DNA from 3 places in the Exiguobacterium sp. E4787 genome. Region 1 is predicted to be linked to each of the others. Evidence: riboswitches for the same ligand, from Rfam matches in the RefSeq annotation. Region 1 holds a riboswitch; each other region holds the start of a gene.
What was found. Region 1 has a riboswitch for S-adenosylmethionine ahead of mtnK (S-methyl-5-thioribose kinase). Riboswitches for the same ligand answer to the same signal wherever they lie in the genome.
Positions count from the first base shown of each region.

Region 2: linked by a shared signal. The riboswitch ahead of KNP80_RS10115 (aminotransferase class I/II-fold pyridoxal phosphate-dependent enzyme) and the one ahead of mtnK (S-methyl-5-thioribose kinase) in region 1 are both predicted to bind S-adenosylmethionine.
Region 3: linked by a shared signal. The riboswitch ahead of KNP80_RS10125 (MetQ/NlpA family ABC transporter substrate-binding protein) and the one ahead of mtnK (S-methyl-5-thioribose kinase) in region 1 are both predicted to bind S-adenosylmethionine.

Region 1 is NZ_JACSLY010000003.1:49,402-57,393, reverse strand. Features, by position in the region: gene pta (phosphate acetyltransferase) at 1-493, shown strand, start outside; gene KNP80_RS05170 (rhodanese-like domain-containing protein) at 670-969, shown strand; gene KNP80_RS05165 (hypothetical protein) at 945-1,133, shown strand; gene folE2 (GTP cyclohydrolase FolE2) at 1,171-2,079, opposite strand; gene KNP80_RS05155 (TerC family protein) at 2,336-3,169, shown strand; gene KNP80_RS05150 (1,2-dihydroxy-3-keto-5-methylthiopentene dioxygenase) at 3,207-3,740, opposite strand; gene KNP80_RS05145 (methylthioribulose 1-phosphate dehydratase) at 3,754-4,371, opposite strand; gene KNP80_RS05140 (2-hydroxy-3-keto-5-methylthiopentenyl-1-phosphate phosphatase) at 4,368-5,018, opposite strand; gene KNP80_RS05135 (2,3-diketo-5-methylthiopentyl-1-phosphate enolase) at 5,015-6,172, opposite strand; SAM riboswitch class I at 6,242-6,343, opposite strand; SAM riboswitch class I at 6,549-6,651, shown strand; gene mtnK (S-methyl-5-thioribose kinase) at 6,733-7,884, shown strand; gene mtnA (S-methyl-5-thioribose-1-phosphate isomerase) at 7,881-7,992, shown strand, end outside.
Region 2 is NZ_JACSLY010000008.1:39,126-47,117, reverse strand. Features, by position in the region: gene KNP80_RS10115 (aminotransferase class I/II-fold pyridoxal phosphate-dependent enzyme) at 1-1,146, opposite strand, end outside; SAM riboswitch class I at 1,224-1,324, opposite strand; gene KNP80_RS10110 (AI-2E family transporter) at 1,498-2,598, shown strand; gene KNP80_RS10105 (MDR family MFS transporter) at 2,864-4,108, shown strand; gene KNP80_RS10100 (peptide MFS transporter) at 4,253-5,746, shown strand; gene KNP80_RS10095 (glutamine synthetase family protein) at 5,796-7,091, opposite strand; gene KNP80_RS10090 (SDR family oxidoreductase) at 7,285-7,992, shown strand, end outside.
Region 3 is NZ_JACSLY010000008.1:47,364-55,355, forward strand. Features, by position in the region: gene KNP80_RS10120 (iron-containing alcohol dehydrogenase) at 1-797, shown strand, start outside; SAM riboswitch class I at 838-942, shown strand; gene KNP80_RS10125 (MetQ/NlpA family ABC transporter substrate-binding protein) at 1,015-1,836, shown strand; gene KNP80_RS10130 (methionine ABC transporter ATP-binding protein) at 1,846-2,880, shown strand; gene KNP80_RS10135 (methionine ABC transporter permease) at 2,852-3,514, shown strand; gene KNP80_RS10140 (Spx/MgsR family RNA polymerase-binding regulatory protein) at 3,542-3,937, opposite strand; gene KNP80_RS10145 (DUF302 domain-containing protein) at 4,110-4,493, shown strand; gene KNP80_RS10150 (hypothetical protein) at 4,598-5,890, shown strand; gene KNP80_RS10155 (hypothetical protein) at 5,902-7,158, shown strand; gene KNP80_RS10160 (hypothetical protein) at 7,193-7,597, shown strand; gene KNP80_RS10165 (methyl-accepting chemotaxis protein) at 7,800-7,992, shown strand, end outside.

The DNA of each region.
Region 1 (7,992 bases):
CTGCGCGATCAACATCGCACCGGATGCGGCTGACCTCGCCGAGAACGCCTACTTGTCAGCGTTGACAGCGAAGACGTTCGGCATCGAGCCGCAAGTCGCGCTTCTCAGCTTCTCGACAAAAGGCTCAGCGAAGTCGCCAGAGACAGAAAAAGTCATCGAAGCGACACGTCTCGCCAAAGAGAAGGCACCGAACCTTCCGATCGACGGCGAACTTCAATTCGATGCGGCGTTCGTTCCGAGCGTAGCGGCGAAGAAAGCACCAGGCTCTGAAGTAGCCGGAAATGCGAACGTGTTCGTCTTCCCAAGCCTAGAAGCCGGAAACATCGGCTACAAGATGGTTCAACGTTTCGGTGGATTCGAAGCGATCGGACCGATCCTTCAAGGTCTCAATAAACCGGTCAACGACTTGTCGCGCGGCTGTAACGAAGAGGACGTCTACAAATTGACGCTCATCACAGCGGCACAAGCCATCGACGAGCGCAACGAAGCGTAAGTCGCGAGCATCCTTCCTGAGCGGAGGATGCTTTTTTTGTGGTCACATTGTAAAGGATTTGAGGAATGAGAGAGAGAAAGCTGGGATTGTGATAAAGCACGACAATCAATTGGAGTTTCTCTGAACGAAAACTGAGGTAAACTAGTAGGGGACAACACATTTAAGGGGGAACCAGCATGCAAAGCATCCATGCAACTGAATTACGCGAAAAGCTCGAGAACGGCGAATCGCTCCATATTATCGACGTGCGCGAACAAGACGAGTACGATGCGGGCCACATCCCGCACGTGCCGCTCTATCCGCTGTCTGAATTCCCAGAGGTGGCGGACAAGCTCGCAAAAGACAACGTCTATTACGTGATCTGTCGTGGAGGAGTCCGCAGTCAGACGGCGGGTGATTATTTGGAGTCGGAAGGCTATAAGGTCGTCAACGTCGAAGGTGGCATGCTCGCATGGGACGGCGACATCGAGGCGTGATGCTCGACAATCCATGGGTCGTCATTCCGCTGTTGATCGCGCTCTATTTGACCGTCTATACGTTCGTCAAACGAGTCGATAGCGATAAATGGCGGCTCGTCTGGGCCGTCTGGCTCATCGTCATCGTCATGTTGTTGACGATTCGGCTCGTCCAAAGTCTATAGAAAAACGAGTGAGGCCCGCAAAGGCTTCACTCGTTTTTTAGTTGTCGCGCTTATCGAAAGTGATTGAAGCGATCGCATCGTGTTGGTGAATCGACTCTTCGTTGCGGCATTCGACGAAGAAATTGACGACTTGTTTCATTTCGTACAAATCAGCTGCGATCAAGCGGACCATATCTTCCACGAAACGTGGGTTTTCATACGCGATTTCCGTCGCACGTTTTTCATCCGGACGTTTGAGGACAGGATGAAGCGGAGCCGATGCGTTCGACTCGGCTGCCTCAAGAAGTGCGAGACGCCAGTCAAAGCCGTCAAGTGATGCTTCGTCGAGACCGGCTTCGATTGTAATGTAACCACGTTGGTTGTGGGCGCTGTACTCGCTGATTTCTTTCGAGCATGGGCAAAGTGTCGTCACGTTGATGACGAGACCGACTGTCACGCTAGCCATGCCTGTCTCGAGGTTGTACGTCACGTTGTGCATGACGTCCGCGTTCATGAGACCGCTGAGACCTGTGGCTGGTGCTTTCCGGCTGAAGAACCATGGGTAACGGACCGTCAATTGGCCTTCCGTCTGTTCCATACGCTCGGCGAGTTCTTGTGCGAACTCGATGAGCGAGCGGTTCGATAACGTCCAACCTTGTGTGTGGTACGCGTCGAGCTGTTCAGTGAGACGTGACATGTTGATGCCTTTACGGTCTTGGACGAGCGAAGTCGTCAACTCGAACGTGGCGACCGTCGCTTGGATGCCGTCTGGCGTCTCAATGTTGACAGGGTGTTTGACGTTTGAGATGCCGACGCTGTCGAGCGCGAACAAGAAGTTTTTAGGTGTATTTTGTAGATCGACCATTTGTTCTTTTTCAGTCGGCTTCGTGCCTTTGATGGGCGGGACCGAACCGAATAATTTATGTCGTTCTGCTTTAGTAGGTAAAGCGACATGGCTTGTAGACATAATCGGATTCTCCTTTTTTGAGAGGGCAAATGACTGCCACTCGTTCTTGTTAGGATTTTATCACGAAATGTACATCAACCGGGTACCATTTTGCTCTCTGAACATGCTTTGAACGTGCTCGTGAATAAAAAAACTTCAGCAATTGAAGAAAAGAAGATTGATTTCGATATGAATCGGGAATAAAATGTTCCTGTGAACTTAAAAAATAGATCACTGTTAAATATGAAGGAACACAACAAAAAAGGGGATGTTTTTAATGGATTGGCAGTTAATTCTGCAGTACGCCTGGATCATCGTCGTACTCGTCGGTCTCGAGGGGCTACTTTCTGCAGACAACGCGCTCGTCTTGGCGGTCATGGTCAAGCACTTGCCGCGGACAGAACAGAAGAAGGCACTATTTTACGGATTACTTGGAGCGTTCGTTTTCCGCTTCATCGCCTTGTTCTTGATCTCATTCTTGATCAACGTCTGGCAAGTCCAGGCGCTCGGTGCGCTTTACTTGATCGGAATGAGCGCACGACATCTGTATATGACCTATAAGGCTCGTAAAACGGAGCCGAAACAAGATCTCGCTGCTGAGGCGAAAGAAGAGACGGCTGTCACAGAGAAGCCGGTCACGAAGAAAGAGTTCTGGTTGACGGTTGCGAAAGTCGAGTTTGCTGATATCGCCTTCGCGGTCGATTCGATTCTCGCAGCGGTCGCGCTCGCGGTCAGCTTGCCGCCGCTCGGTCTCGGTGAAATCGGTGGGATCGACTCTGGTCAGTTCTTCGTCGTCTTGACAGGTGGACTCATCGGGGTCATCTTGATGCGTTTCGCTGCTCGAATTTTCGTCAAGCTGTTGCATCAACGTCCGACACTTGAGACAGCCGCCTTCATCATCGTCGGCTGGGTCGGTGTGAAGTTGACGGTGCTCGTCCTTGAACACCCTGGCTTCAAGGAATTGATTGCCGGTACACCGTTCGCGTTCATGGGTCTTCCGGACGGCTTCGTCCACTCGACGGCGTGGACCGTGTTCTTCTGGTCGGTCATGGTCGGTATCGCGGTATGGGGTTGGTTCTCTTCAAAACCGACAGCCGCTGCCAAACATTAAAAAAATGGTCTCTCGCCTTTGAGCGAGAGACCATTTTTCATGCGGTCACGTCTTGTTTCTCGTAAATCGGCACCCAGCCCTCTGTCGTCACGAAGATGCGGACGGCGACGACTTTGCGGTCGTCTTGGAGCGTGAAGTAGTGGCGCGTGTTCACCGGCACCGAGATGAGGTCGCCGGGGTTGAGCTCGATGTTGAAGTAGCCACGCTCGGCGTCATCGATGGCGAAGATGCCATGGCCGCTGACGATGAAGCGGACCTCGTCATCCGTATGATGGTGCTCCTTTTGGAAGTTGACGAGCAATTCGTCCAAGTTCGGCGTCGCGTCTGACAATGAGATGACGTCTGCCGTCTCATAGCCGCGGCGCTCCGATACATCACGAATCTCGTCACGGAACGTCGACAAGATCGCTTGTTTGTCCTCGTCCGTCAACTGATAGTTCTCTTGCAGGTTTTCCGGGAGCTTTGTGATGTCCCACTGCTCATATAAAATCCCGCGAGACTCTAAAAAGGCGCTCACTTCAGTTTGATCGACGTAACGCTCTTCGGTTTGTTGGAAATAGACAGTTGCCATGGTTGGTTCCTCCTTATGAATGGACGCCTAGGGCGCGTAGTTTTAATGTATAGCTGAACAAGAACTCGTAAGCCTCTAAATAGCGTTTGGCCGCGGCCGGGGTCTCGCCCCAGACGGTGATGCCGTGATTGCGAATGAGGACGGCACCGGCGTTTGCGTGAATGTGAGGGGCGAAAGCGGCCGCAAGAGTCGGAATGTCCGCATGGTTCTCGATAATCGGTACGCGGACGACCGCATCCTCGTCCCAGAAGCCGAGCGCTTTGATGATTTCTTGACCGGTGAAGACGACTTCGCCGGTGGCGGCATGGAGCTCGGAGATGACATTATTGTCGACCGTATGGACATGGAGCGAACACGTCGCATCCGTCCGATTGAACACTTCGACATGTAGCAGCGTCTCGGCGGATGGTTTTCCTGTCTGTTCGCCGATTAAGCGTCCGCCCGCATCGACATGAACAAAGTCGTCTGGCGTTCGTTTCCGTTTATCGCGTCCACTCGCCGTGACGAGAAATTCGAGCGGGTCGTCAGAGACGCGAATCGCCAAATTCCCACTCGTTCCGGGGAACCAGTCGCGGGCGGCGAGTTCGTCTTTAATCTCGGCCAGTTCAAGCCAACGTGCCGTAAGGCTCATACGGCCACCTCCTTCAAGTGATGGGTGATGTCGTCAAACGTCTCGAACGGGGCGTAACGGATGCCTGCGTCTTCGCAGAGCGTGATGAGTTGACCTCGGGCGTAGACGAAGTCGGCACGCTTCGCGACCTCGAAGTCGGTCACCGAGTCGCCGATGACGATTAAGCGGTCGGCGGGATTGACGATGCGGCGAGCGAGCGTCGGCTTGCAACAGCCGCAATCGTTCGTGCACTGTTCGTCGCAAGCGTGCGACCACGTGACGGTTACCGTCTCAGCAGAGAAGTCGGCGACGTTGCAGTAGATATGCTCGGGGTCGACGTGGCCTGCTAAAATTGGATGGACGAAAAAGTCCATCCCGCCGCTGACGACGTCAAACTTCCAGCCGTGGGCCCGAACTTGTTCTAAAAATGCCGGGAACCCTTGGCGGAGCGTGATCCGCTCCAACAAATAATCACGGTAAGCCGGGGCAGCCGCGCTCGGCAATAGTTGAAACAGTTGACCGACGCCGGAGCGGATTGAAATCCGTTGTTCGAGGACCGCATCTTTCAACTCGACCCAAGCCGGCGGGGCGAACGCTTTCATCAAGGCGATGATATTGTCTTCCACCGTGATCGTCCCGTCGAAGTCGCACAGGATATGGATCGTCATCGCGACGCCCACGCCTTTAACGCGGTATCGAGTTCGTCCGTCTGTCCTTCGGTGTGACCGAGGACGTGAGCGATGGCTTGGCGGAAAGCACGGGCCCCGGCGGCTGCACCGTCCGGGTGACCATGAATGCCACCGCCGGCGTTGATGACGACATCTGTCCCGAAATCACGAATGATATCGGCGACAAGCCCCGGATGAATCCCAGCTGACGGGACCGGTAAAATTGGTTTCGACCAATGCGGTTCGGCGCTCAAGTCACGAATCGCGAACGCCTTGTCCCGTGGTGTCGCGAGCGAACCGTACGGAGACGGGAAGAGCGTCAAATCGGCCCCGGCGAGGCGTGGGAGTTTACCGAGTAAGAGCGAATGACTGATGGACCCGGTCAAGGCGCCGGCAAAGGCCGGGTGAGCCAAAATCGGCACACGGATGTCTGGGTCGTTCGCAAGTTCGCGCAGTGCGTCAAGACCGTACGTATAGACGTTGAATAGAAGCGCCGTCGCACCGGCCTCAATCAGCCGGAGTGCCTGGTCGCGCAGAGCGAACACAGGACCGCTCAACGTGATGGCATAGAGGACACGCTTCCCGGTCGCCTCAAAGTGCGCTTGAATGACGGCCGCTCCGATGCGGGCCCGTTCGAGCGATGGGGTGAGCGGGTTGTCGTATAAAATTTCGTCGTCTTTGACGATATCGATGCCTCCGGCAAACTGATCGCGGAGTTGCTGCTCGAGAAACGCGAGGTCACGGCCGATGACACCTTTGAAGATGCTCATGACGAGCGGGCGATCATGGACACCGAGCAAATCGCGAATCCCTTCGACGCCGAACTTGGCGCCTTTGAAATGAGGCGCGAGCGTCTCGGGCAACGTCAAATCGATTAACCGGATTGAATCGTCGAGGGACAGTTTCCCGAACGTCGTCGTCAAGATGGATGAAAAGTCAGGGCTGACATTATGTAACGGGTAGCGGATCGTGAAGCGGCTCGTCGTATCCGTATGTGTGGTCGACACGACCTCACCCCGGTACGCCTGTAACTGCTCTTGCTCTAAGTGAGGCAGCTCCGTCCAAGTACCGACGGTCAGCTCGAGGGCGATTTTGTCGGCGACGGTCGCGACCGCGTCCGTTCGTTTGATTTCATATGTGGCAGTGATACTCATATGGTTCCTCCTTCCAGGCAAACAAAAAATGACCCCATGCCGAGGCAAGAGGTCATCATAAAAAATGAACTCTTATCTCTCAGCTTTCGCTGCAAGAATTAGCACCGTGCCATCTCTGGTCGGTTGCTGCGACATCATCGGGCTCGTCCCTCCGTCTGCTCTTGATAAGAATGTGATTTGAAGTTGTGAAATTTAATTGAATTTTTGCACAGAATCGTCACGTCGTCAATTCCTTTTTTTCCAAAAAAAATATTTTGGGGAGTTGTTTCCATATATGCACAAAAAAAGACGGAGGTGCACGGAGAAAATGACGTTGACAATTGTGACGTCAAGTCCGTAATATTCATCACATAAGTTCACCGAATCGAATAAACCACTCTTATCGCGAGTTGGCAGAGGGAATTGGCCCGATGACGCCGCAGCAACCGACCACTAGGCACGGTGCTACATCCACCAGACGAATGTCTGACAGATGAGAGGAACAACCATTTTGGCTGTGCCTCTTTCTCGCGGAGAAAGGGGCTTTTTTTGTGGGCAACTTACAGGAAGGGGAAAACATCATGTCATATCAACCATTTACAGAACAGACCGTCGTCGAGCACGTCCGTCAACTAGGATACTTGCAAGACGGAATCGCCGAGTGTGAGGAAATCGGGGACGGTAATTTGAATCTCGTGTTTCGGATTCGCCAAGGCGAACAGCGCCTAATCGTCAAACAGGCGCTCCCATACGCCAAAGTTGTCGGCGAGAGCTGGCCGCTTACGCTCGAACGGGCATGGATTGAACAGTTGGCACTCCGTGAGTTTGCGAACGTGGCGCCGCGTTTCGTCCCGGACGTCCTCGGCAGCGACCGGACGCTCGCCTACACGATTTTAGAAGATCTGTCTGATTATGAGATTGTCCGCACCGGTTATTTGAAGGGGGAGAGCTATCCGGAACTCGCGCGTCATGTCGGTGAATTTTTAGGAGAGACGCTGTTCGCGACGTCGGATTATGCGGCCGGACCAATTGCGAAGAAGCGGATTGAACGTGACTATTACAATCCGGAACTGTGTGACATCACCGAGAAGCTCATCTTCACCGACCCGTTCAAAGACGCAGAGTCGAACAACATCGAGGCAGCGCTTCGAGAAGATGTCGAACGCCTTTGGCAAGACCAGGCGCTGAAGGTCGAGGTGACGAAACTGAAAGTCGGATTTGTCACGAAACATGAGGCGCTTCTGCACGGTGACCTACATACGGGCAGCATCTTCGCGACCCAACAAGAGACGAAAATCATCGATCCAGAGTTCGCATTTTACGGACCGTTCGGCTTCGACCTGGGCCAAATCATCGCCCATTTGACGCTGTCGACGTTCTATGACCCGTTCAAACGCTTCGAACGTTTCACAGACGTCTTGACGGTGTGGGAGACGTTTGAGAAGACGTTCCGGGCCAACTTTGAGCGCGCCGTCGAACCGTTCAACACGGACGGTTTTGTCGACGAGTTGTTGCGGACGATCTTCAGCGACACGATCGGCTACGCCGGTTGCGAACTCATTCGCCGTGCCGTCGGACTCGCCGGTGTCGCCGATCTCGAGACGTTGCCGGAAGCGACGCGGCTCGAACGAAAACGTGACGCGCTTGCCCTCGGGACGGCGCTCATCAAAGAACGCCACAGCGTCGAATCGATTGACGACTTGGTGACGCTTTTGTCGGGGGTGCGCGTATGACGGTCCAAAACATCCGCTTTAATTCGCAAACGGACGAACTCATCCTATTGGATCAGACGTTGTTGCCGCACGAAGAGCGTTACGTGACAATCGAGACGCTTGAACAGG
Region 2 (7,992 bases), on a different contig from region 1:
CAACCGCTCGATTCGTTCGACGGCCTCGTCAATCTTCGGTTCCGGTGAGACGAGGCCGAAGCGGACGTATCCGTTCCCTTCCGAGCCGAAGAAATAGCCCGGGGTGACGGCGACACCGGCTTCATGCAGCAGTTTCCGCGAGAACGACTTGGCATCACCCTCAGGCACTTTCGCCCAGACGAAGAACGAGCCTTCCGGCGGTTCGACGGCCCAGCCGGCCCGGTTCAACCCGTCGATCAGGCGATCACGCCGTGCCTCGTACAGTCGTGCCAAGTCATCGCGAATAGTACGGGGCGCCTCGAGTGCGGCGACGGCCGCCGCCTGGATGGCCGAGAACACGCTGACGTGGACGTGGTCCTGATACGTGTTGATCGCCTCGATGATGTCCGCGTTCCCGACGGCGAAGGCGACGCGCCAACCGGACATGTTGAACGCTTTCGACATCGTATATACCTCGATGCCCACTTCTTTCGCCCCTTCCGCCTGCAGGAAACTCGGCGGGACATGTCCATCGAATCCGATGCTGCCGTATGCGAAATCGTGGACGACCATCAAGTCCCGCTCCCGGGCGAAACGGACGGTATCGTCAAAGAAAGCGGGTGAGGCGACGGCTCCGGTCGGATTGCTCGGGTAGTTTAAATACATGAGTCTTGCCTCTTGCGTATCGAGCGTCTCATAGTCCGGCAAGAAGCCGTTCTCTTCCCGGAGGACGAGGTCACGGACGACGGCACCGGCGAGGCGTGCCCCCGAGATGTAATCAGGATAGCCGGGATTCGGTAGCAAAATCCCGTCGCCAGGTTCGAGTACGCATTGCGGCAACGTGATGAGACCTGATTTTGAGCCGATGAGAATCGCTACTTCTGTCTCGGGATCAAGTTCGACTCCATACTCATTCAAATAGAACGTCGCCACTGCTTGCTTCAGGCGGGCCTGACCGCGGAACGGACCGTATTGATGGGTCGAGGCGTCGAGGAGCGCCGTCTGAAGCGCGTCACAGATCGGCTCAGGCGTCGGCAGGTCAGGCGTCCCTTGTCCGAGTCGGATGATGTCGCGGCCGGCTTGTTCGAGTTCGGCCACCTCGTTCGCGAGTCCGACGAAATGTTGAGGTGGTAACGTTTTAAGTAGATGTGAGCGTCTGTCAGTCATGAATAGTCCTCCTATGCAAAAAACACCCCTTTCCGAGGAAAGGGGTGTCGAGATACGGACGTATTCAAACAACCACCTTTCCATCTCTCAAGGTCACCTTGCTGGAATTAGCACAGTATTGAAACAATCTGTTGCTGAAGCTTCATCGGGCCAGTCCCTCCGCTTCTCTTGATAGAAAGTGTTTTATATGCGATTTGTCTTTTTGTAATATGTCACTTAGTTAACCAAACGTTACCAATCTTGTCAATCCTTTTTTGAAAAAGAGCATGTCCTCTTGAATCCCGATAAAAAAACGTTCATAGTGAAAGTGAACGTTATTCTACAAAATTTAAAACATGAGGGGATGGACCATTGGAACTAAACCGTCAATTGATTTGGAAGTTGAGCGTGATCGGCCTGATCTTGCTCGTGCTCTGGAAAGTCATCAGCGAACCGGATACGATTTCGCAGATGATGCATTATACGTTCCAGTTGCTGACGCCGATTATTATGGGAATCGCCATCGCGCTGCTCCTGAATACCGTCCTGTCCTATATAGAAGAACGGTTTCAACTAAAACGATATCAAGGCTTGCTGATCGTCTATATCATTTTTATCGGGATTCTCGTCATCTCTGCGGTGACACTGTTCCCACGCATTTATTCGAGCCTCGCCTCGCTCATCGAGGAACTCCCGTCCTACATCCGTCAGATTGACGGGTATCTCTCACAGTTGAACACGTATTTGAAAGAGTATAACGCGACAGTCGCCCAGGCCATCGATTTCAGCCGGTTCGAGGAGCGCTACTCGGGCTGGGTCGAGACGGCCGTCTTGTCGTCGGTCAGCTACGTGTCGAGCTTCACGATGACGCTCATTAACTTCTTGATTGGGATCGTCATCTCGATTTATCTTTTAAAAGACAAAGAGATTTTTGCCCGCATGTTCAAGCGGCTGTTGTATGCGATGTTCCCGGTCGCGTCAGCCAAGACGACGATCGACATCTTCCAAGAGATGGATTATATCTTCAAACGCTATATCATCGGGAAGTCGCTCGACTGCCTCATCATCGGGGTGCTGGCCGTCGCCGGTCTGTTGATTATCGGTGCGCCATACGCGCTTCTGCTCGGCGTCATCGTCGGTGTCTTGAACTTCATCCCGTACGTCGGGCCGCTGCTCGGGATTATCCCGGCGTTCATCATCACTTACTTCTATGACCCGTTCACGGCGCTCATCGTCCTCTTGTTCATCTTCTTGTTGCAACAATTCGACGGACTCTGGCTCGGGCCAAAGATTCTCGGCGACAGCGTCGGCATCACGCCGTTCTGGGTCATCACGTCGATCATCATCGGCGGCAGCCTGTTCGGCCTCGTCGGAATGTTCATCAGCGTGCCGGTCACGGCGATGATTCAAGTCGTGTTCTCGCGCTTGATCGACTACCGGCTCAGTCGCAAGAACTTGAATGAATTGTTATGACACATTGACGATTTAGGTTGACACATTTCACAGAAATATCATAATCTTGAAGAGAAGACAGTCCAATGCAGAAAGGAGAGGTACCGATGTCAGTCATTCAACGCTCGCACGTCCAAGTCCATATTGACCGGCAGGCGCCTCTCCGTGATTTGAATCCGTGACGTTCCCCTGCCTTCCGAGGCATGTCTAAGATCGTAGGGACGCGTATGCCTTTGTGCATGTTGCGTCCCTTTTTTCATTCCAATAATTAAAGCAGGTGAACCTAATGATTCAATCACTCAAACGACTCGACCGCAATATTTGGATCCGTTTCCTCGGGGAGACGATCACCGGCGTCATGATGTTCATGATCGCGCCGTTCCTCGTCCTCTATTACAGTGACAAGCTCGACAGTTATATCCAGGTCGGTGTCATCATGGCGACCGGTCCAATCATGGCCCTCATCGGTTCGGTCGTCGGCGGACGGCTCGCGGATTTGTATGGCCGCAAACCGATCATGATGATCGCCATCCTCGGCGATGCGCTCGCGCTCGTAGGTTTCGCGTTCGCCGAGACGTTTTGGCCGCTCCTCCTTTTGAACGCCATGCTCGGCTTGACGAACTCGTTGTTCCATCCGGCCGCGAGCGCGATGGTGGCGGACGTGACCGAACCTGAACAGATGAACGAGGCGTTCGGCCTGTTGCGGATGGGCCATAACATCGGGGCTGCGCTCGGTCCGCTCCTCGGCAGTGCCGTCCTGTTCATCGACCGGCAGTATATCTTCTTCTCGGCGTCATTCGTCTTTATCCTTTATGCGCTCGTCCTCGGCCGCTTCATCCGGGAGTCGCTCCCGGAGACAACTGAGGCCGACACGCCGTCGAACCGAGACGTGCTACGGGTGTTCTATAACGACAAGGTCTTCCTCGTCTTCATCTTCGCCGGTGTGTTCATCTCGATGGGCTTCTCGCTCATCGAGAGCATGCTGCCGCTGTTCTTGCGTGAGTCGATGCCGTCGTTCACTGACCGTGAGAACCCGTTCGCCTATATGCTCGCCTTGAACGGTATCATGGTCGTGTTGTTCCAGTTCCCGATTGCCTCGAAACTCGGGCGCAAGCCGTTCGGCAACGTCATGCTCGCCGGGGCGACCATCTTCGGGGTCGGCATGATCCTGATTGCGGTCATGCCGCGTCTCCTCTACTCCCTCGGGACACCGTACCTCGTCCTCGTCAGCGTCTTGCTCGCGGTATACGCGTTCTATACGCTCGGTGAGATGATCATGTCCCCGGTCCAACAGACGTTCATCGCCTTGATCGCTCCGGAGAATATGCGTGGGGCCTATAACGGGGCCGCCAGTATCCAATGGTTGATCGGCGGGGTGACGGCTCCAATCATGGCGAGCCTATTCTTCGATCAGCGGGCCGGTCATATCGCCTTAATCCTCGTCGGGGCGGCCAGCTGTGTGTCAGGCCTCATCTACTGGCAGCTCGGACGTCGCGTCAGTGCGGCCGAAGCGAAACAAAAGACGGCTTGACCTATATAAATCACACTGAACCTAGTCGTTTAGTGTGATTTTTTAATTCGTTGCAAATTCGTTAAATTTTGAATATTTGCTTCTATTATTCTTTACAAACATAATGATTCTTTTTATGATAATACGGTTAAGGAGGGATCTTTCATGGAAAGGATCGATAAACAGAAAATTGTGGACAGCGTGCCACAAAAAGGTTTTTTCGGACAGCCTAAAGGGTTGTTCACGCTATTCTTCACTGAGTTTTGGGAACGGTTCTCGTATTACGGGATGCGTGCCATCCTCGTCTTCTACATGTATTACGAGGTATCAGATGGCGGTCTCGGTCTCGACCAGAACGTCGCCTTGTCCATCATGTCGGTGTATGGCGCACTCGTCTACATGTCGGGGGTCATCGGGGGATGGCTCGCTGACCGTGTGTTCGGGACGTCCCGGTCCGTCTTCTTCGGCGGTGTGTTCATCATGCTCGGTCATATCGTACTGTCGATTCCTGGTAGCCTGACGTTCTTGTTCATCTCGATGGCGTTGATCGTCATCGGGACCGGTCTCTTAAAACCGAACGTCTCGAGTATCGTCGGTGACCTGTACAATGAGACGGACCGTCGTCGTGACGCCGGGTTCAGTATCTTCTATATGGGGATCAACCTCGGTGCCTTCATCTCGCCTTTGATCGTCGGTGGGGTTCAAAAGAGTTATGGCTTCCATTGGGGCTTCGCCCTCGCCGCGGTCGGGATGTTCATCGGTCTCGTCGTCTTCATGGTCACGAAGAAAAAGAATCTCGGTCTCGCCGGTTCATACGTACCGAACCCGTTGACGCCGTCTGAAAAGAAAAACGCGATCAAGTATACGACGATCGCAGTCGTCCTCATCGGTGGTCTGTTGGCTGTCTTGATTCCACAAGGATTGTTCACGATTAACACGTTCATCGGTCTCGTCGGTGTGTTCGGGATCGCGATTCCGACGATTTATTTCATCGTCATGTATCGTAGCCCGAAAACGACGGAAGTCGAGCGGTCACGGATTATCGCCTATATCCCGCTCTTCATCGCCTCGGTCATGTTCTGGGCGATTCAAGAGCAAGGCGCGACGATTTTGGCCAGCTATGCCGATAAGCGGACCGACCTTGAATTTTTAGGGTTCACGCTGTCACCTGCCTGGTTCCAGTCGCTCAACCCGTTATTCATCATCATGCTCGCTCCGGTGTTCGCATGGCTTTGGGTCCGACTCGGTGACCGTGAGCCGAGCATCCCGACGAAGTTTGCCTTCGGGATTTTGTTCGCAGGGTTAAGTTTCTTGGTGATCTTGCTCCCGGCCTACTTCGGTGGCCCCGACACGCTCGTCAACCCGCTCTGGCTCGTCCTCAGTTACTTCATCGTCGTGCTCGGTGAGCTCAGCCTGTCGCCGGTCGGTCTGTCGGCGACGACGAAACTCGCCCCGGCCGCCTTCTCGGCCCAGACGATGTCACTCTGGTTCTTGTCGAACGCGGCGGCACAAGGGATTAACGCCCAGCTCGTTCGTTTCTATTCACCAGAGAACGAGATGCTCTACTTCGGGATTATCGGTGGAGCAGCGATTGTACTCAGTATGATTTTGTTCGCTCTCGCCCCGGTCATCAAAAAGTATATGCGCGGGATTCATTAAGCGTAAAAGCCCATTCCTCGGCCGAGGAATGGGCTTTTGTATACGTTGCTTATTTACGGACTTGGATGAGCGACAAGTAGCGGTCAATCAAGTCATGGTTGAAGTAATCATGGAACCGGTCCGACTTGAGCGATTGAATTGACTCATGGAACGTCGCCGGGAGTGACGAGATGCCTTGGCTCTCGATTTGCTTCGCCGAGTACTCGAACAAGTCGTCCTCGTTCGGTGCCGACGGCTCGAGCTGTTGCTCGATGCCCTCGAGTCCGGCATAAATCAATGCCGCAAGCGCGAAGTACGGGTTCGCACTCGGGTCTGGGTTACGGACTTCGACGCGCGTCGCGCTTCCACGTGACGCCGGGATCCGAATCATCGAACTGCGGTTCGACGGGCTCCAACAGATGTTAACCGGTGCCTCGAAACCTGGCACGAGACGCTCATACGACTCTGGGAGCGGGTTCGTGAAGATGGCCGTCGCGCGGGCATGCTTCAGAATCCCTTCGATGAAGTGACGGGCCGTGAGCGATAGACCGTAGTCTGACTCCGGCTCTTCGAATGCGTTCACCGTCGGGTTGCCGTCCTTGTCGTTCTTCCATACCGAGATGTTGAGGTGCATCCCCGAACCGTTCACGTCACGGAGCGGTTTCGGCAAGAACGATACTTTTGCACCTTTCTCTTGGGCTGCCAATTGAACGATTTCTTTGAAGAACTGGATGTTGTCGGCCGTGTGGAGCGCGTCATCATATTTGATCCCGATTTCGTGCTGGGCCGGTGCGACTTCGTGGTGGACCGCCTCGATGTTGAACCCGACTTCGCTCAAGCGGTTGGCGATATGTTGGCGGACCTCATACCCTTTGTCTTCCGAACGTGTCGAGAAGTAACCCGCCTCATCGTAAAATTCACCATTCTCGTCGAAGATGAAGAATTCTGGCTCGGCGCCGACGAAAATCGAGTAGCCGTCACGTGCAGCCCGCTCGAGGGCATCTTTCAAGACGTTGCGCGGGTCGAACTCGTAACGTTCGCCGTCCGGTGTGCAGACGTCACAGAAGAAGGCGAGAATGCTCTCGTCCCCATCCTGCTCGTAGCGTGGACAATCTAAATCCGGTCTCAAGAATAGGTCTGAGTTTTTGATGGAAGAAAAACCGGCGATGGATGAACCGTCAAACATCGTCTTCCCTTCAAAGACTTCCGGCAACAATTTTGCAGAGAGAGTCAGTAGCTTCAAGTCTCCAAGCACGTCGGAGAAGTACATGTGGATTTGTGTGATCCCATTCTCCTGAACCGTTTTTTCAATCTCTTCTTGCTTCTTCCTGTTGCCATCCTTGTCTGTTCCGAATAGATTAGCCATGATTCTAAAAAACCTCACTTAAGTTATTTGACAGATCAACACTGTCATGACGTATCCTTGCGTACGCTTCTCCTTAAGTCATAACCGACTTTAAAAATTGTTAAACCCCTAATTTTATTCTTTAGGTTGAAAGTGGCTCATTCCGTTGCCACTTGTTATGATGGGGAGAGACTGAAAAGAGAGGAAGAACGCTGTGAATATTTTTATGACCGGTGCGACCGGATTTTTGGGAGGACGGCTCGCCCGCGAGCTGATTCATTGTGGGCATACGCTGTGCGTCCTCGCCCGTACACCTGAGAAAATGGAGGCGATGTTCTCACGGGACGAACTTCGCTCCATCACCGTCCTAGCCGGGGATTTGACGGCCCCGTTCCTTGGAGCAGACGAGCGGTTCATCACCGACCATGACCGTTCCATCGACTTGGTGCTCCACATGGCGGCCCTCGTCAAATTCGATGAGGAGCTCCGTGAGGAACTGTTCGAGACGAATTTGACCGGGACGAGACAAGCGCTCGCGCTCGCAAAGGCGCTGCATTGCCCTCGCTTCTTCCACGTCAGCACGGCGTACACGCTCGGAGCACGCGAGGTCGGCGATGAGACGTTGTATGCGACCGACCAGACGTTCCATAATCCGTACGAGGAGAGCAAGGCGCACGCCGAACAGGCCGTCTGGGCGGAACGGGACCAGCTCGACGTCTCGATTTTCCGTCCCGCCATCATCGTTGGGGACTCGAAGACCGGCGAGGCCGACTCGAAGTTCACGATGTACGGCTATATGCGCGCCCTCGAGGTGTTCAAGCGCCGTCTCGAGCGCCGCGGGGCACCGGATGGACCGATTCGTCTGCTCGGCTCGGAGACCGGCACGTCGAACCTCGTCCCGGTCGATTACGTGGCCGATGTG
Region 3 (7,992 bases), on a different contig from region 1:
TGTTAATCGCCATCGGCGGCGGCAAGCTCGTCGATACGGCCAAACTTGTCGCCTATCAACGGAACGTCCCGCTCATCGTCGTCCCAACGCTCGCCTCCAACTGTGCGGCGTTCACACCGCTCAGCGTCGTCTATCAGGAGGACGGGAGCTACGACCGCTACGACATGTTCCGCGTCGTCATCGAACGGGTCATCGTCGACTCACGGGTCATCTCTCGCTCACCATATGAATACTTCCGGGCAGGTGTCATCGACACGGTCGCGAAGTTTTACGAGGCCCGTTATTTGAGTGGTGACAGCTCAGCTGACGCCGGCGTCAACACCGGACTCGTCTTGGCCGAACAGTGCGGGCGTCTCGTCGAACTTGAATTGAGCGAGCACGCTTTTGAGTCGTATAGTGACGACGTCCGCTTCGCGGTCGATCACGTGCTCGCCATCGGCGGCGCCGTCGGTGGCTTTGGTGACGCCGGGACACGCGTCGCCGTAGGCCATGCGGTCCATAACTCGCTCAGCCGGTTCGAGTCGACCCACTCATTCTTGCACGGAGACAAGGTCGGCTTCGGCCTAATCGTCCAAGAGCGCTTGCGGCGCTCGGCCGATGCCCCGTATTTGGAAGCCTGGTTGAAACGGTTCGGTGCCCCGACGACGCTCGCGGCGCTCGGGGTCGGGTCGAGCGACATCCCGGTACTGGTCGACTCCGTCATGACGGAGACCGAGCTGCAACAATTGCCGGCACCGCTCGATAAAGATTTTCTGAAAATAATTTTTGAAAATTTACAATTATCTATTTACAATTAAACCAATTAAAAGTAAGATGATAACAACTAAATAGACCGATTGCTTATCAAGAGTGGTGGAGGGACTGGCCCTGTGAAACCCGGCAACCAGATCGTAATGATCATGGTGCTAATTCCAACAGACGAAATCGTCTGGGAGATGAGCGTGTCCGACTTTGACTTGTCGTGCCCGCCACTCTGAATGAGTAGCGGGCTTTCATTTTGGAGGAGGAAAACAAATGAACATCAAACAGAAAACAGTACTTGCAGGAACATCACTACTCGCCGCCATCGCGCTCTCAGCATGCGGACAATCGGACGCAAGTGAGGCGCTCAGCACGGAGTCGCTCACGATCGGCGTCACGGGCGGGCCGCACCAACAGATCGCCGAGAAAGTGAAAGAACTCGCGGCCGAAGACGGACTCGAGCTTGATATCAAGGTGTTCAACGACTACAATACGCCGAACACAGCGCTCGCCGAGGGCAGCCTCGACGTCAACAGCTATCAGACGCTCTCATTCCTCGAACTGCAAAAAGCCGATAAAGACTATAAAATCGACGACGTGTTCAAGACCGTCGCCTTCCCGATGGGTCTCTACTCAGAGAAGTTGACGGACATTAAAGATTTAAAAGAAGGCGACAAGGTCGCTGTCCCGAACGACCCGGCGAACGAGTTGCGGGCGCTACGTCTGTATGAGACAGCGGGACTCATCACGCTGAAGGAAGGCTTGACGGACAAGGCGACGAAACGCGATATTGCCGAGAACCCGCTCAACCTTGAATTCATCGAGCTCGAGGCGTCGCAGCTCCCGACCCAGCTCCCGGAAGTCGCGCTCGCGGCCATCAACACGAACTTCGCGATGGGTGCCGGCCTGTCCATCAACGAGGACGCTTTGTTCCACGAGGACACGGTCGACAACCCGTATCCGAACTACGTCGTCGTCCGCACCGACAACAAGGATGACGAAGTCGTCGCCACGCTCAAATCGTACTATCACTCGGACGAGGTCCGGACGTTCATCGAAGAGACGTTCGACGGCTCGATCGTCCCGGCGTTTTAAGGAGGGCCTATGATCGCACTTAAAGGCATCACGAAGACGTTCACGGTAAATAAAAGTGCCGTCACCGCACTCGACGACGTCTCGCTCACCATCGATAAAGGCGAAATCTTCGGTATCATCGGGCGAAGCGGGGCCGGCAAGAGCACGCTCATCCGTATGATCAACCTGCTCGAACGCCCGACGTCGGGCCAGGTCGAAATCGAAGGACAGGACATCACGAGACTCGACAAACGAGGGCTCTCGAAGCTGCGTCATCGCATCGGGATGATTTTCCAACATTACAACCTGCTGAAGACGGCGACCGTCGAAGAGAACGTCGCCATCCCGCTCCGTCTCGAGGGGCTTGATAAGCGCACGATCCGTGAGCGTGTCGACAAGTATCTCGACATCGTCGGATTGACGGACCATCGGAAACATTACCCGGAGCAATTGTCGGGCGGACAGAAGCAACGTGTCGCCATCGCCCGCGCCCTCGCGCATGAGCCGGACATCTTGCTCAGCGACGAGGCGACGAGCGCGCTCGACCCAGAGACGACCGAGTCGATCCTCGACCTGTTGCTCGACATCAACCGCGAGCTCGGGCTGACGATTTTCCTCATCACCCACGAGATGGAAGTCATCGAGCGCATCTGCGACCGGGTCGCGGTTATCGAGGCCGGCCGGATCATCGAAGAAGGGAACGTGCTCGACGTGTTCTCTGACCCGCAGCATGCGACGACGCGCAAATTCTTGAAAACGAACCTCGATGTCCCGAAAGAGGTCGTCGACGAATTGAGCACGCACGGGACGCTCGTCAACTTGTCGTTCATCGGCCATCAAAGTGAACAGGCCGTGCTCGCCCAATTGACGAAACGGTTCGGCTTACTGCCGAACATCATCGGGGGCGGCATCAAAAAGTTGAAAGGTGGTCTCGTCGGTAATCTGCTCGTCCATTTGGACGGCGATAAGGCCCAGACCGACCAAGCCGTCCGTTTCTTAGAGGCGAGCGGTGTGAAAGTGAAGGAGGTGACGAACCATGCTTCAGTTTTGGGAAAATTGGGGTGACTTGATTTGGACGGGGACGATTCAGACGCTCACGATGACCGGCATCGCGCTCGTCATCTCGACGTTGATCGGACTGCCGCTCGGGACGCTGCTCGTCTTGACGCGACCGCACGGGCGGCTCGCCAACCGTTATTTCTACGGCATCTTGTCGAGCGTCATCAACGTCGTCCGTTCAATCCCATTCATCATTCTCTTATTCTTCATCCTCCCGTTCACCCGCTTCATCATGGGAACGACGATCGGCGTCCAAGGCGTGCTGTTACCGCTAATCGTGTTCACGGCCCCGTATATCGCGCGACTCATGGAGTCGGCGCTGCTCGAGGTCGACCGCGGCGTCGTCGAGGCGTATGAGGCGATGGGCATCTCGACCCGGAAAATCATCTGGTACGTATTGATTCGGGAGGCCCGCTCCTCGATTGTGCTCGGTTTGACGATCGCGACGATCGGTTTGATCGGGGCGACCGCGATGGCCGGACTCGTCGGGGCCGGTGGACTCGGCGATATCGCCTATCAGTACGGGCATCTTCGATTCGAGCCGGAGGTCATGTACGTGACCATCTTCGTCTTGATTCTGCTCGTCCAATCGATTCAATCGTTCGGCAACCGCTTGGCGGCCCGACTCAAGAAGGCATAAGAAAAGAGCTCTGCTTCGGCAGGGCTCTTACTTGTTGTCGAGTAATCGTTTCAATTCGGCGATGCGGTCATGGCGCGGGATGAACGTCCGGATCTCTTTCTCGCTGAACCCGATTTGAATCCGGTTGTCGTCGACGACGATGGGACTTTTTAAAATCTGGGGATGCGACGCCACGAAACTGTACAGCTCACGGAGCGACATCTCGTCGAGTTGATCCGCCGCTTGTTTATACACGCTCTTTTGGACGGACAGCAGGTCGGTCGTCCCGTTCTCGGTGAGGCGGAGCATATCTTTGAACTCGGTGAATGACATCCCTTGGTCGGTCAATTTTTTCTCGATGAACGGGATGTTCTGTTCGCGTAACCAATCGATCGTCTTACGGGAAGAACTGCAGCTTGTATGTGTGAATACGGTGACCGTCACGGCAACCACTTCTCCTTTACGTAAGGTTGGACTTCTTTATTTTCTCTCATACATACGTGACGGACATCGAATATGTTTCAAATCACATATACTTTTTTCGACCAAACAGACAATTTGTCGGTCCTCACTTCGGGTACAAAACGAGAGAGACTACATCTTAGGAGAGGTTCACATGTTTGATTACACGGTCAAGACCGATCAGACGGTCGAAGCGGTCGTCGAGAAACTGAAAACGACGCTCAAAGAGGAAGAGTTCGGGGTGCTTTGGGACTTCAATTTGAGTGAGACGCTCGAAGAGAAAGGTCAAGCGATTGATGGGGACTACCGCATCCTCGAAGTGTGCAATCCAAAAGAAGCGAAAAAAGTCATCACGGCGCACCGGGAAGGCGGTTATTTCCTCCCATGCAAGCTCGCCGTCTTCACGAAAGACGGGTCGACCCATGTCGGGATGCCAAAGCCGACGAAACTGATCGAACTGATCGAGGATGAGTCGCTCCAAGCTGTAGCACGCGATGTCGAGACGAGATTGACCCGAGCCATCGATAAAACTGTGTAACGGTCATTGAACCCGTCCAGGTCGTCGGACGGGTTTTTTCGTGTTCCCTCCTAAAGTAATATAATGGTAAAATTGGTACAAATAAATGGTGAGGGGCGGATGATTTGAAAAAGTTAGTCGGTTTATTTGTACTATCCACAGGCTTATTGGTTGGTTGCGGTGTGGAAAAGCCGGACGTCGTAAACTTGTCTTACGTCGACGCGCATTGGACCGTCAGCAAGTATGCCAAGGAGGAGTTGATTTCCCTTCATTCAGCCGATGAGACGCTTGAAGCCTGTAGCGGTAAGTTGACGACCGAGCTGGAAGGCGACTTGATCGTGTTCGATACGATCGTGGCGAACCGCTATCCGATGACGGACACGGGTGAGGAGTATGCGTTCAAGGCCGTATCATATATGAAAGGGGATGAGAATTATGTGCTTTGTCGTGACATGGCCTCGAACCGCTACTCGGCGGAAGTGATCGAGTCGTTCCCTGACGATGTGGACGTATCAACAGGGACACCGATCGGTCGTTATCCAGTCGTCGGTCCGGCCGATAAGTCCGCCAAAACCGCCTTACGGGATGCCGATGAATTGAACGAGTCAGGCAACCCGATTGAACCGTTCCTCGAAACGCTCGTCGCCTTTTCCCCGGCTCTGTACGGTGAGATTGAAGTAGAAATCGGGGGAATGCCGAGTCCATATCCGTTGTTCTCGTTCGATCCGTCGATGGCCAGCATGAAAGATATCAAAGTAGCGATCGGTTACGACACGATTACTGAGAAACCGTATTTGCTGCTCATGTTTGCGGATCTTTATTTCTCGGTGACTCCACTCGAGTCGATGATTGACCAAACCGCAGAAGGGCTTACATATGAAGCGTTGAGCGTCGAGCGCATCCCCCTCGAGGCGGAGCTCGTCCCGGACCAGACTTATCCATTGTATGAGTTCACCTATACTCGTGATGGAAAAGTCGTCAATGAGACGATGACGTTCACATACCGCACTTCTGACTTATTATCGACAGCGGAACGAAAGCAGCTCGAGACGCAACCTGACGAAGACTACATGCCACTTGTGGTCGGTCCGCTCGTTTATCTTCATCAACAGCCGTTCAACCCGGAATCTCCGTTGTCATACCCGGTTCTTTTAAAAGCAGCGGGGAACGAGATGGATGACCTCGTCCAAGCGATCAATTCCGCTGAACCGACGAAGCGTCAAGGTGATGAAGGCGACTATCCGCTTTTAACAATCGTCGATGGACACAAGGGACAAGAGTTCGAGGTGACGTATAAACAGCGCTCGAAGAAGCTGGATATTTACGTGACCGACCGCTCGACCGACGAAACGTACAAACTGACGAGCGAAGGGGCCGAGACGTTCTTGTCCTACTTCCCTGACTTGAAGAAGAAATGAGTGGGTTGAATATGAAAAAACGAGCGTTGATGGCATTGTCACTGTTATGGTTGACGGCAGGCTGCTCGGAAGACGTTGACGTCGTCCGCTATGGCCATATCGAGGAGCATTGGCAGGCCGAGCGGGTTACGATGAACAGTCAGGAGCCTGTAGTGGATGCCGAAGCCATATTGAACCAATGTGAAGACGGTGAACCCCTGTCCGAACTGAATGGAGAGACGTTTTCCGTGCTTGGAATGGCGTATGCGACCCGGGCCCCGCTTATGAATGATGACTATTATGGATATAGTTTTAATGAAGTGACCTATGTCGAGGGGGATACAATCTATGCGCTCTGTAAATCAGACCGGATGGACGGGATGGAAGGGTATCGGGCCGTCGAGCTTGCAGAAAGACCTGCCTACTTGAAAGACGAGGTCGGAACTGAAATGTCTGCTCTTCCGACCGTCTATATCGCGACCGAAAATGAACGGGCTGCGTTACATAAGCCGGACGCCTTCTATGACAATGAACAAGACATCGAACCGTATCCGGTCACACTTATGAGGATTTCGCCTGGATTTAGTGGCACGGTCGAGATTGGGATTGAAGAAGGGGGGTACTTTACCCCATCTTTCCACTTTTTGCCGAACCTTAGACCGTCCGATGTGTTTATCGCATTAGGACGAGATAAGGCCACGAACATGCCTCATCTGCTCCAGTCTTATGGTGGAGACAAGGCTCGCTATTCCTCCTCCATTTTACAAGATGCCGATTTGCTCAACGGGGCTGACAGTTTAACCTTCCGTCGAATCCATAACGGTGGCACGATGGAACCGATGACAGCCTATCCGCTATATGACGTCACGATTGACGTGGACGGACAAAACGTAACAAAAACCGTGTCGATGCGCTATCGAACGAGCCCTCTCTTGACCGATTCTGCAGATCAAGACGAGATAGCGGTCGCTTACCTCCATCAGTATCCGTATCACCGGGAAGTCCCGCTCCCTTACCCTGATGCTGTGAACGTGAGCGGCAAAGCTTATGATCGGTTGGTCGAAGCCGTCGAGACCGCGCGCCCGTCGACGAAGAGTGGTGAAATGAATGACTATAAGTATTTGACGCTGTTGCGTGGGAATCTCGGTCAACAGTTCGAAGTCAGTTATCAGCAACGGTCGAAAAAAGTCGATGTCTATGTGAAGGACGTGAAGACCGGGAAAGTGTTCAAACTGTCGAGCGCCGGGGCGGTGACGTTCCAACAGCTGTTCCCGCAGGCGTTCGAATGAATGGATTGGACGTAAATCGAGGAGGGATGCCCTGTTGAAACGCATGTTGTCAGGATGTGTCATCTGTATGGGACTGCTTCTTGGCGGTTGTGCCAGTAGCGAGGAAGACTTGGATCCGTCTCGCATCGACTATCAGCCGTTAAACTCGGATGGTGCCTATGGACCGATACGCACCATTACCGACGCTGAGACGATTACTCAGCTTGATCGAACGACGGATGAGGTTGAATGGGAAGACCAACCCGTTCCAATCGAGCGGGACCCGGATGTGAGAGCGACGTTCGTCTATACGCCGGACGATGCGCCCGAGCGTTCGCTCGACTTCGGGATTTGGTACGAAGAACAGATAATCGGCGGCATCAATCCGAAGGACAGCCGGGGCGAACTCACGGCCGAACTGGTCACTCGGTTGCAAGCCATCTTCGATAAATCGAAATGATTGAGGGCTCGTGCAAAGCACGGGTCCTTTTGATTGTGGTCTCATCGAGAATGACTGGAAAACACTTCAAATTCAAGATATTGACTCGATTTCAAAAACTGATGCTATTCAGGACTTTTCGCACAAGGTACACTAGAATTCCGCTACATTACAGGAGGAAAGCACTACAGGAAATCGAGAAAAGAAGGTAGGAATAATCGGAATGCAACTGACAACAACCGCTAGCCTCTCATCCCCTGACGTGCTCCGCGCCCTCGAAGCCAACGTGGCGATGATCCGATTCGACCGTCAACGACGCGTCGTCGATGTGAACGATCTGTTCGCCAAGGCGATGAAATATAAACGTGATGAAATGATTGGGATGCACCATCACTTGTTCTGCACACCAAGTTTCG